Regions from separate parts of the Streptomyces sp. NPDC044106 genome, predicted to be linked through region 2. Evidence: predicted binding sites of a transcription regulator. Region 2 holds the regulator's gene; the other holds the start of a gene.
The links. Region 2 encodes HspR, which represses chaperone genes until heat shock. Its sites were predicted from a motif close to TTGAGNNNNNNNNNCTCAA; they were not measured.

Region 1: the regulator HspR is predicted to act here: its motif matches at 1,533-1,551, upstream of lon (endopeptidase La).

What each region holds. Positions count from the first base shown of each region.
Region 1 is NZ_JBWKFZ010000001.1:139,776-143,136, reverse strand. Features, by position in the region: gene AC07DI_RS00660 (rhomboid-like protein) at 1-223, shown strand, start outside; gene AC07DI_RS00655 (methyltransferase) at 291-1,325, opposite strand; gene lon (endopeptidase La) at 1,574-3,361, shown strand, end outside.
Region 2 is NZ_JBWKFZ010000015.1:204,707-208,067, reverse strand. Features, by position in the region: gene dnaJ (molecular chaperone DnaJ) at 17-1,210, shown strand; gene AC07DI_RS27605 (heat shock protein transcriptional repressor HspR) at 1,212-1,676, shown strand; gene AC07DI_RS27600 (hypothetical protein) at 1,769-2,281, shown strand; gene AC07DI_RS27595 (helix-turn-helix transcriptional regulator) at 2,354-3,256, opposite strand.

The DNA of each region.
Region 1 (3,361 bases), on a different contig from region 2:
CGCCGGTTTCGGGTGGATGCTGGTCGAGGACCTGATCGAGTTCGCCGACCCCATGACGAACTGGGGCCATCTGCTCGCGCTCCTGATCGGCGTCTCCACCTGGCCGCTGCTCAGGCGAGGGCGGCAGCCGGCCGGGCCGGTGCGTGGCGCGGCGGCCACGGGCCCGGACCGCCGCCCACAACGCCCGCAACGCGCGGAAGCCGGACCGCACAGGGCACGGTGAAGCCGGAGCCCGGCCACACGGCGCCGAGCCGCACCGCGCCGACCGAGTTACACCGCACCGCGCCGAGCTACGCCGCCTCCGCCTCCACGATCGACGCGAACATCTCGGTCGGCAGGATCCGCGTCAGCCGCAGCCCCGCCACCGTGAGCAGCGCCGAGAACTCGTCCTCCGTGCGCTCCTGGCCGTCCACGATCGCCGCCATCGCCACGTCCAGGGTCTTGCCGAGGTGGGGCGCGTTGCCGGCAGGCAGGACGCAGTCGACGATCAGGAGACGGGCATCCGGCGCCATCGCCGCACGGCAGTTGCGCAGGATCCGCAGACAGGCGTCGTCGGGCCAGTCGTGCAGGACGTGCTTGAGGACGTAGATGTCGCCGCCCTCGGGGACCTGCGTGAAGAAGTCCCCCGACTCGGCACGCCACCTGCCCCGGACCGTGTCGTCCCCGGCCAGCATGTGCGTGGTCACCGCGGCCGGCTGGTCGAACAGGACGCCCGTCAGACCGGGGCGCCCGCGCAGGACCGTGCGGAGCAGCCCGCCGCGTCCGCCGCCGACGTCCACCACGATGCCCTTGTCAGGGAAGGGGTACGTCCCGGCGACCACCGCGTCGAACGGGCCCGACAGCGACGCCATGCCGCTGTCGAAGAGGTCCCGCAGCGCCGGGTCGTCGGCCAGGTGGTCGAAGAACGGCTTCCCGAAGAGGCGCTCGAAGGACGGTCCTGCCTGACGCACCGTCTCCTCCAGTCCCGCCGAGGTCTGCTGGAACGCCGGATCGGTCAGCATCAGGACCGCCGCGTGCAGGGAATTCGGCACGTCCGTGCGCAGGGCGTCGGCGAGCGGGGTGAGGTGGAACGCGCCCGTCCCGTCCTCGCGGAAGATGTCGCGCGTGGCGAGGTAGCGCAGGACCCGGCGCAGATGTCCGGCGTGCGTGTCGGTGAGTTCGGCCAGCTGCCCCGCGGTGCGCGGGCCCGCCGCGAGCCGGTCGGCGATCCGGCAGCGCGCCGCCGTGCGCAGCGCCGCCGAGAAGAGGTGCCCCAGCGCGTAATCGGCGAGCTGACCGGCCGTGTCCTGCGGGCCGTGGTCGCCGGTCCCGGGTGTGTCCACCATGGATGCCCTCCGTGAGAGTCGGAGTGTCCACGGTCCCAACGGAACGGCCGCAGGGGAACGCCACCCGGCGGCCATCCCCGGGCCGCGTGACCGGAAATGGGTCCCACCGCTCCTCGCCGTCCCCGCCGCGCATTCCGTGTCAGTGGCCGATTCCGGGTGATCGCTCACAGCGAACAAGTCGGGGGAACATCCAGACGCTCATAACCATTGAGTCGGTATAGCTCAACTTGAATGCCGAAGGGGAGATCATGGCTACTGAGTCCACCACGTCCACGTCGCTCACTCTGCCCGTGCTGCCGCTCGACGACGAGGTCGTCCTGCCCGGCATGGTCGTGCCCTTCGATCTGTCCGACGCGGACGTGCGGGCCGCGGTGGAGGCCGCGCAGGCCGCCGCGCGCTCCGAGGGCGACAGCAAGCCGAAGGTGCTCCTTGTTCCGCGCATCGACGGGACGTACGCCGCGACCGGCGTCCTCGGCACCGTCGAGCAGGTCGGGCGGCTCTCCGACGGCGACCCCGGCGCCCTCATCCGCGGCCGCGACCGCGTGCGGATCGGCGCGGGGACGACCGGCCCCGGCGCGGCCCTCTGGGTCGAGGGGCTGAAGATCGACGACGTTGTGCCCGAGCCCCTGCCCGGGGCCGTCACCGAGCTCGTCAAGGAGTACAAGGCGCTCGCCACCAGCTGGCTGAAGAAGCGCGGCGCCTGGCAGGTCGTCGACCGCGTCACGCAGATCGACGACGTCTCCGCGCTCGCCGACAACTCCGGCTACTCACCGTTCCTGACCACCCAGCAGAAGATCGAGCTCCTGGAGACCGACGACGCGGTGGCCCGCCTCAGGCTCGCCACCGAGCAGCTGCGCGAGCACCTCGCCGAGCAGGACGTCGCCGAGTCCATCGCCAAGGACGTCCAGGAGGGCGTGGACAAGCAGCAGCGCGAGTTCCTGCTGCGGCGCCAGCTCGACGCCGTCCGCAAGGAGCTGCGCGAGCTGAACGGCGACAGCAAGGACTCGGCCGAGGAGTCCGACGACTACCGCGCCCGCGTAGAGGCCGCCGACCTCCCCGAGAAGGTGCGCGAGGCCGCCCTCAAGGAAGTCGACAAGCTGGAGCGTGCCAGCGACCAGTCGCCCGAGGGCTCCTGGATCCGCACCTGGCTGGACACCGTCCTCGAACTGCCCTGGAACGAACGCACCGAGGACCAGTACGACATCAAGGGCGCCCAGCGGATCCTCGACGCCGAGCACTCCGGGCTGCAGGACGTCAAGGAGCGCATCACCGAGTACCTCGCGGTGCGCAAGCGCCGCTCCGAGCGCGGCCTCGGCGTCGTCGGGGGCCGTCGTGGCGGCGCGGTCCTCGCCCTGGTCGGCCCGCCCGGCGTCGGCAAGACCTCGCTGGGCGAGTCCGTCGCGCACGCCATGGGCCGCAAGTTCGTGCGGGTCGCGCTCGGCGGCGTACGCGACGAGGCGGAGATCCGCGGCCACCGGCGTACGTACGTGGGGGCCCTGCCCGGCCGGATCGTGCGGGCCGTCAAGGAGGCCGGGTCCATGAACCCGGTCGTGCTCCTCGACGAGATCGACAAGGTGGGCTCGGACTTCCGGGGCGACCCGGCCGCCGCCCTCCTCGAAGTCCTCGACCCGGCGCAGAACCACACCTTCCGCGACCACTACCTGGAGGTCGAACTCGACCTCAGCGACGTCGTCTTCCTCGCGACGGCGAACGTCCTCGAAGCCATCCCCGAGCCCCTGCTCGACCGCATGGAGCTGGTCAGGCTGGACGGTTACACCGAGGACGAGAAGGTCGTCATCGCCCGCGACCACCTGCTCCCGCGCCAGCTGGAGCGGGCGGGCCTGGAGAAGGACGAGGTGACGCTGGACGAGAGCGCGCTGCGCAAGCTCGCAGGCGAGTACACGCGCGAAGCGGGCGTACGCAACCTGGAGCGCTCCGTGGCCCGGCTGCTCCGCAAGGTCGCCGCGCAGCACGAACTGGGCGAGAAGGAGCTGCCGTTCACCGTCACGGACGCCGATCTGCGGGAGCTGATCGGA
Region 2 (3,361 bases):
AGGGGGTGCGTCGGGGATGAGCACCAAGGACTTCATCGAGAAGGACTACTACAAGGTCCTCGGCGTCCCCAAGGACGCCACCGAAGCCGAGATCAAGAAGGCGTACCGGAAGCTCGCCCGCGAGAACCACCCGGACGCCAACAAGGGCAACACCAAGGCGGAGGAGCGCTTCAAGGAGATCTCCGAGGCGAACGACATCCTCGGTGACCCCAAGAAGCGCAAGGAGTACGACGAAGCGCGTGCTCTCTTCGGCAACGGCGGATTCCGGCAAGGCCCCGGAGGCGGCGGCGGATCGTTCAACTTCGACCTGGGCGACCTCTTCGGAGGCGGCGCCCCGGGTGGCGGTGGAGCGGCCGGCGGCGGCTTCGGGGGCGGTCTCGGTGACGTCTTCGGGGGCCTGTTCAACCGCGGCGGCGCGGGTGCCGGAGCCGGTGCGCGTACGCAGCCGAGGCGCGGCCAGGACATCGAGTCCGAGGTCACGCTGAGTTTCACGGAGGCGGTGGACGGTGCCACGGTGCCGCTGCGCATGTCCTCCCAGGCGCCCTGCAAGGCGTGTTCCGGCACCGGCGACAAGAACGGCACGCCGCGTGTGTGCCCGACCTGCGTCGGCACGGGCCAGGTCTCGCGGGGCGGTGGCGGAGGGTTCTCCCTCACCGATCCGTGCATGGACTGCAAGGGCCGTGGGCTGATCGCCCAGGACCCCTGCGAGGTCTGCGGCGGCAGTGGCCGCGCCAAGTCGTCCCGGACGATGCAGGTGCGGATTCCGGCCGGTGTCTCGGACGGGCAGCGCATCCGCCTGCGCGGCAAGGGCGCACCCGGTGAGCGCGGCGGCCCGGCCGGTGACCTGTACGTGGTCGTGCACGTCGACACCCACCCGGTCTTCGGCCGCAAGGGCGACAACCTCACGGTCACGGTGCCGGTGACGTATCCGGAGGCGGCGCTGGGCGGCGAGGTGAAGGTGCCCACGCTGGGCGGCCCGTCCGTCACCCTGAAGCTGCCCGCGGGCACGCCGAACGGACGTACGATGCGGGCCCGCGGCAAGGGAGCGGTCCGCAAGGACGGCAGCCGCGGCGACCTGCTCGTGACGGTGGAGGTCGCGGTTCCGACGTCGTTGAGCGACGGGGCGAAGGAAGCCCTGGAGAGCTACCGCAAGGCGACTGCGGACGACGATCCGCGGGCAGAACTGTTCCAGGCCGCGAAGGGAGCATGAGATGGACGGCCGTCGTCGACAGCCCGGACTGAGCAGGGCGTATCAGCTGACCGATGAGACGCCGGTCTACGTCATCTCGGTGGCCGCCCAGTTGAGCGGCCTGCACCCCCAGACCCTGCGGCAGTACGACCGCCTGGGCCTGGTCTCCCCGGACCGCACCCCGGGACGCGGCCGTCGCTACTCCGCCCGCGACATCGAGCTGCTGCGTACCGTGCAGCAGTTGTCGCAGGAGGAGGGCATCAACCTCGCCGGCATCAAGCGGATCATCGAGCTGGAGAACCAGGTCGCCGCGCTCCAGTCGCGCGTCGCGGAGCTCTCCTCGGCCGTGGAGGGCGCCGCCGTCGCCATGCAGCAGCGTGAGGCGGCGGTGCACGCTTCGTACCGCCGCGACCTCGTCCCCTACCAGGACGTGCAGCAGGCGAGCGCGCTGGTGGTGTGGCGGCCCAAGCGGACGTCCGAGCAGTAGGTTCCGTAACCTGAAACAGGGCCGGGAGGTGACCACCTCCCGGCCCTGTTTCGATGTGGGCCGACGGTTTTACCGGGGGAGTTGAGCTGACCATGGCCATGGTGGGGTTGTTCTGGATCGCCGAGGGCGATGTGTACGTGGGGGCGAAACCGGCCGGGCTCGCCGCCGGGGTGCGGCTGTCCCCGGAGGGCGTACTGGCCCTCGGCGACCGGCAGTCCGGCATGTGGCCGTGGGAGGACGTGCGCGCCCTGACGGTCGACGACGTCCCGGTGAAGTCCCTGCGGCGGCATGTGGGCGCGGCGGTCGACCTGGTCCTCACGGTCGGCCTGGGCGGCGGCGACGAGGCCCCCACGATGACGGTGCGCCTGACGGCCCCCGACGGCGACAAGGAACTGACGGCGTACACCGCGGCGGCGATCGGCTACTCCCAGACGGAGTACGACCTCTCCCGCGCGCTCCTGTCCCGCCTCACGGAGGGCGCGGGCTCGCTCCTCACGACGCTGACCGCGATGGCGGACTGGGGCCGTCGCCACGAGGGCGGGTCGCCGCGGGCGGCGGAGCGGGAGGCGTTGTTGCGGGAGTGGGTTGCGGGGAGTGGGGGGTGAGGGTGAGGGGTGAGGCGTCTGCCCGTGCCCGTGTCCGTGTCCGTGTCCCTGGCCCTGTCCCGGGCCCTGGCCCTATCTCTGGTGATGGTCCAGGATCTTTGACTGCCCTATGAGGTAGCCGAGTTGGGCCCGGCTGTGACTGCCGAGCGTGCTGGCCAGTTTGGCGATGTGGACGCGGGCGGTGCGGATGTTCATGCCGAGCCGGTCGGCGACCTCCGCGTCGGTGAGGCCTTCGACGAGGAGCCCCGCGATGGCGTGCTGGCGGGCGGTGATGCCGTTCTCGGGCGGCTGGGGGGCGGCCTGCGGCCACATGGGGGTCGCCAGCCCCCAGAGCCGCCAGAAGGTCGTGGCGAAGTACTCGACGAGGGCCGGGTGGCGCAGTTCGAGGGCGACGCTGCGGTCCCGGCTCGCGGGGATGAACGCCACGGTCCGGTCGAAGACGAAGAGCCGGTCGGTCACCTCGTGCAGGGTCCGGGCCTCGGCGTCGCCGGTGAGCTGCTCGAAGTAGGCCAGCACGGGCAGGGAATGGCGCGTTGTGTGCTGGTAGAGAGTGCGCATTCGGCACCCTCGGGTGAGAAGGGCCTGGTCCCGTGGGAAGACTTCGGCCAGGGTCTCGGGCGGTCGCGTCCCGCCGGGCTGTACGGCGAGGAATTCCTCCGTGACCCGGCCCATCGCGCGGTCGATGGCCGCGTTGATCGCGTCGAGCCCGTCGAGCACGATGACGGAGCGGTCGCCCGTTCCGGAACAGGCGTCGGCGCCGAACCGCACGTCGAGGACGGCGGGGTCGATGGGGACGGAGGGGCGCAGCCGTTCCGGGTCGTCGGGGTGGGGTTCCAGGATCCCCAGCTCCTCCAGGCAGGGAGCGCCTACGGCCTCACTGCGCAGAATGCGCCCCTCGCGGAGGGAGCGCCGGTAGACGCCCAGCCCCTCCGGGCAGAGTTCGTCGACGGCGTGCGGTAAGTGCTTCGTGGCCATTCGGTCCCCCTCCTGCCTGGTTGAAGCGCCGCGATTCTATGCAGGCGAGGAGTGGGCCGGTCCGGATGCCGTAGTTCAAGTGTCTACTTATGGACGGCCCCGCGA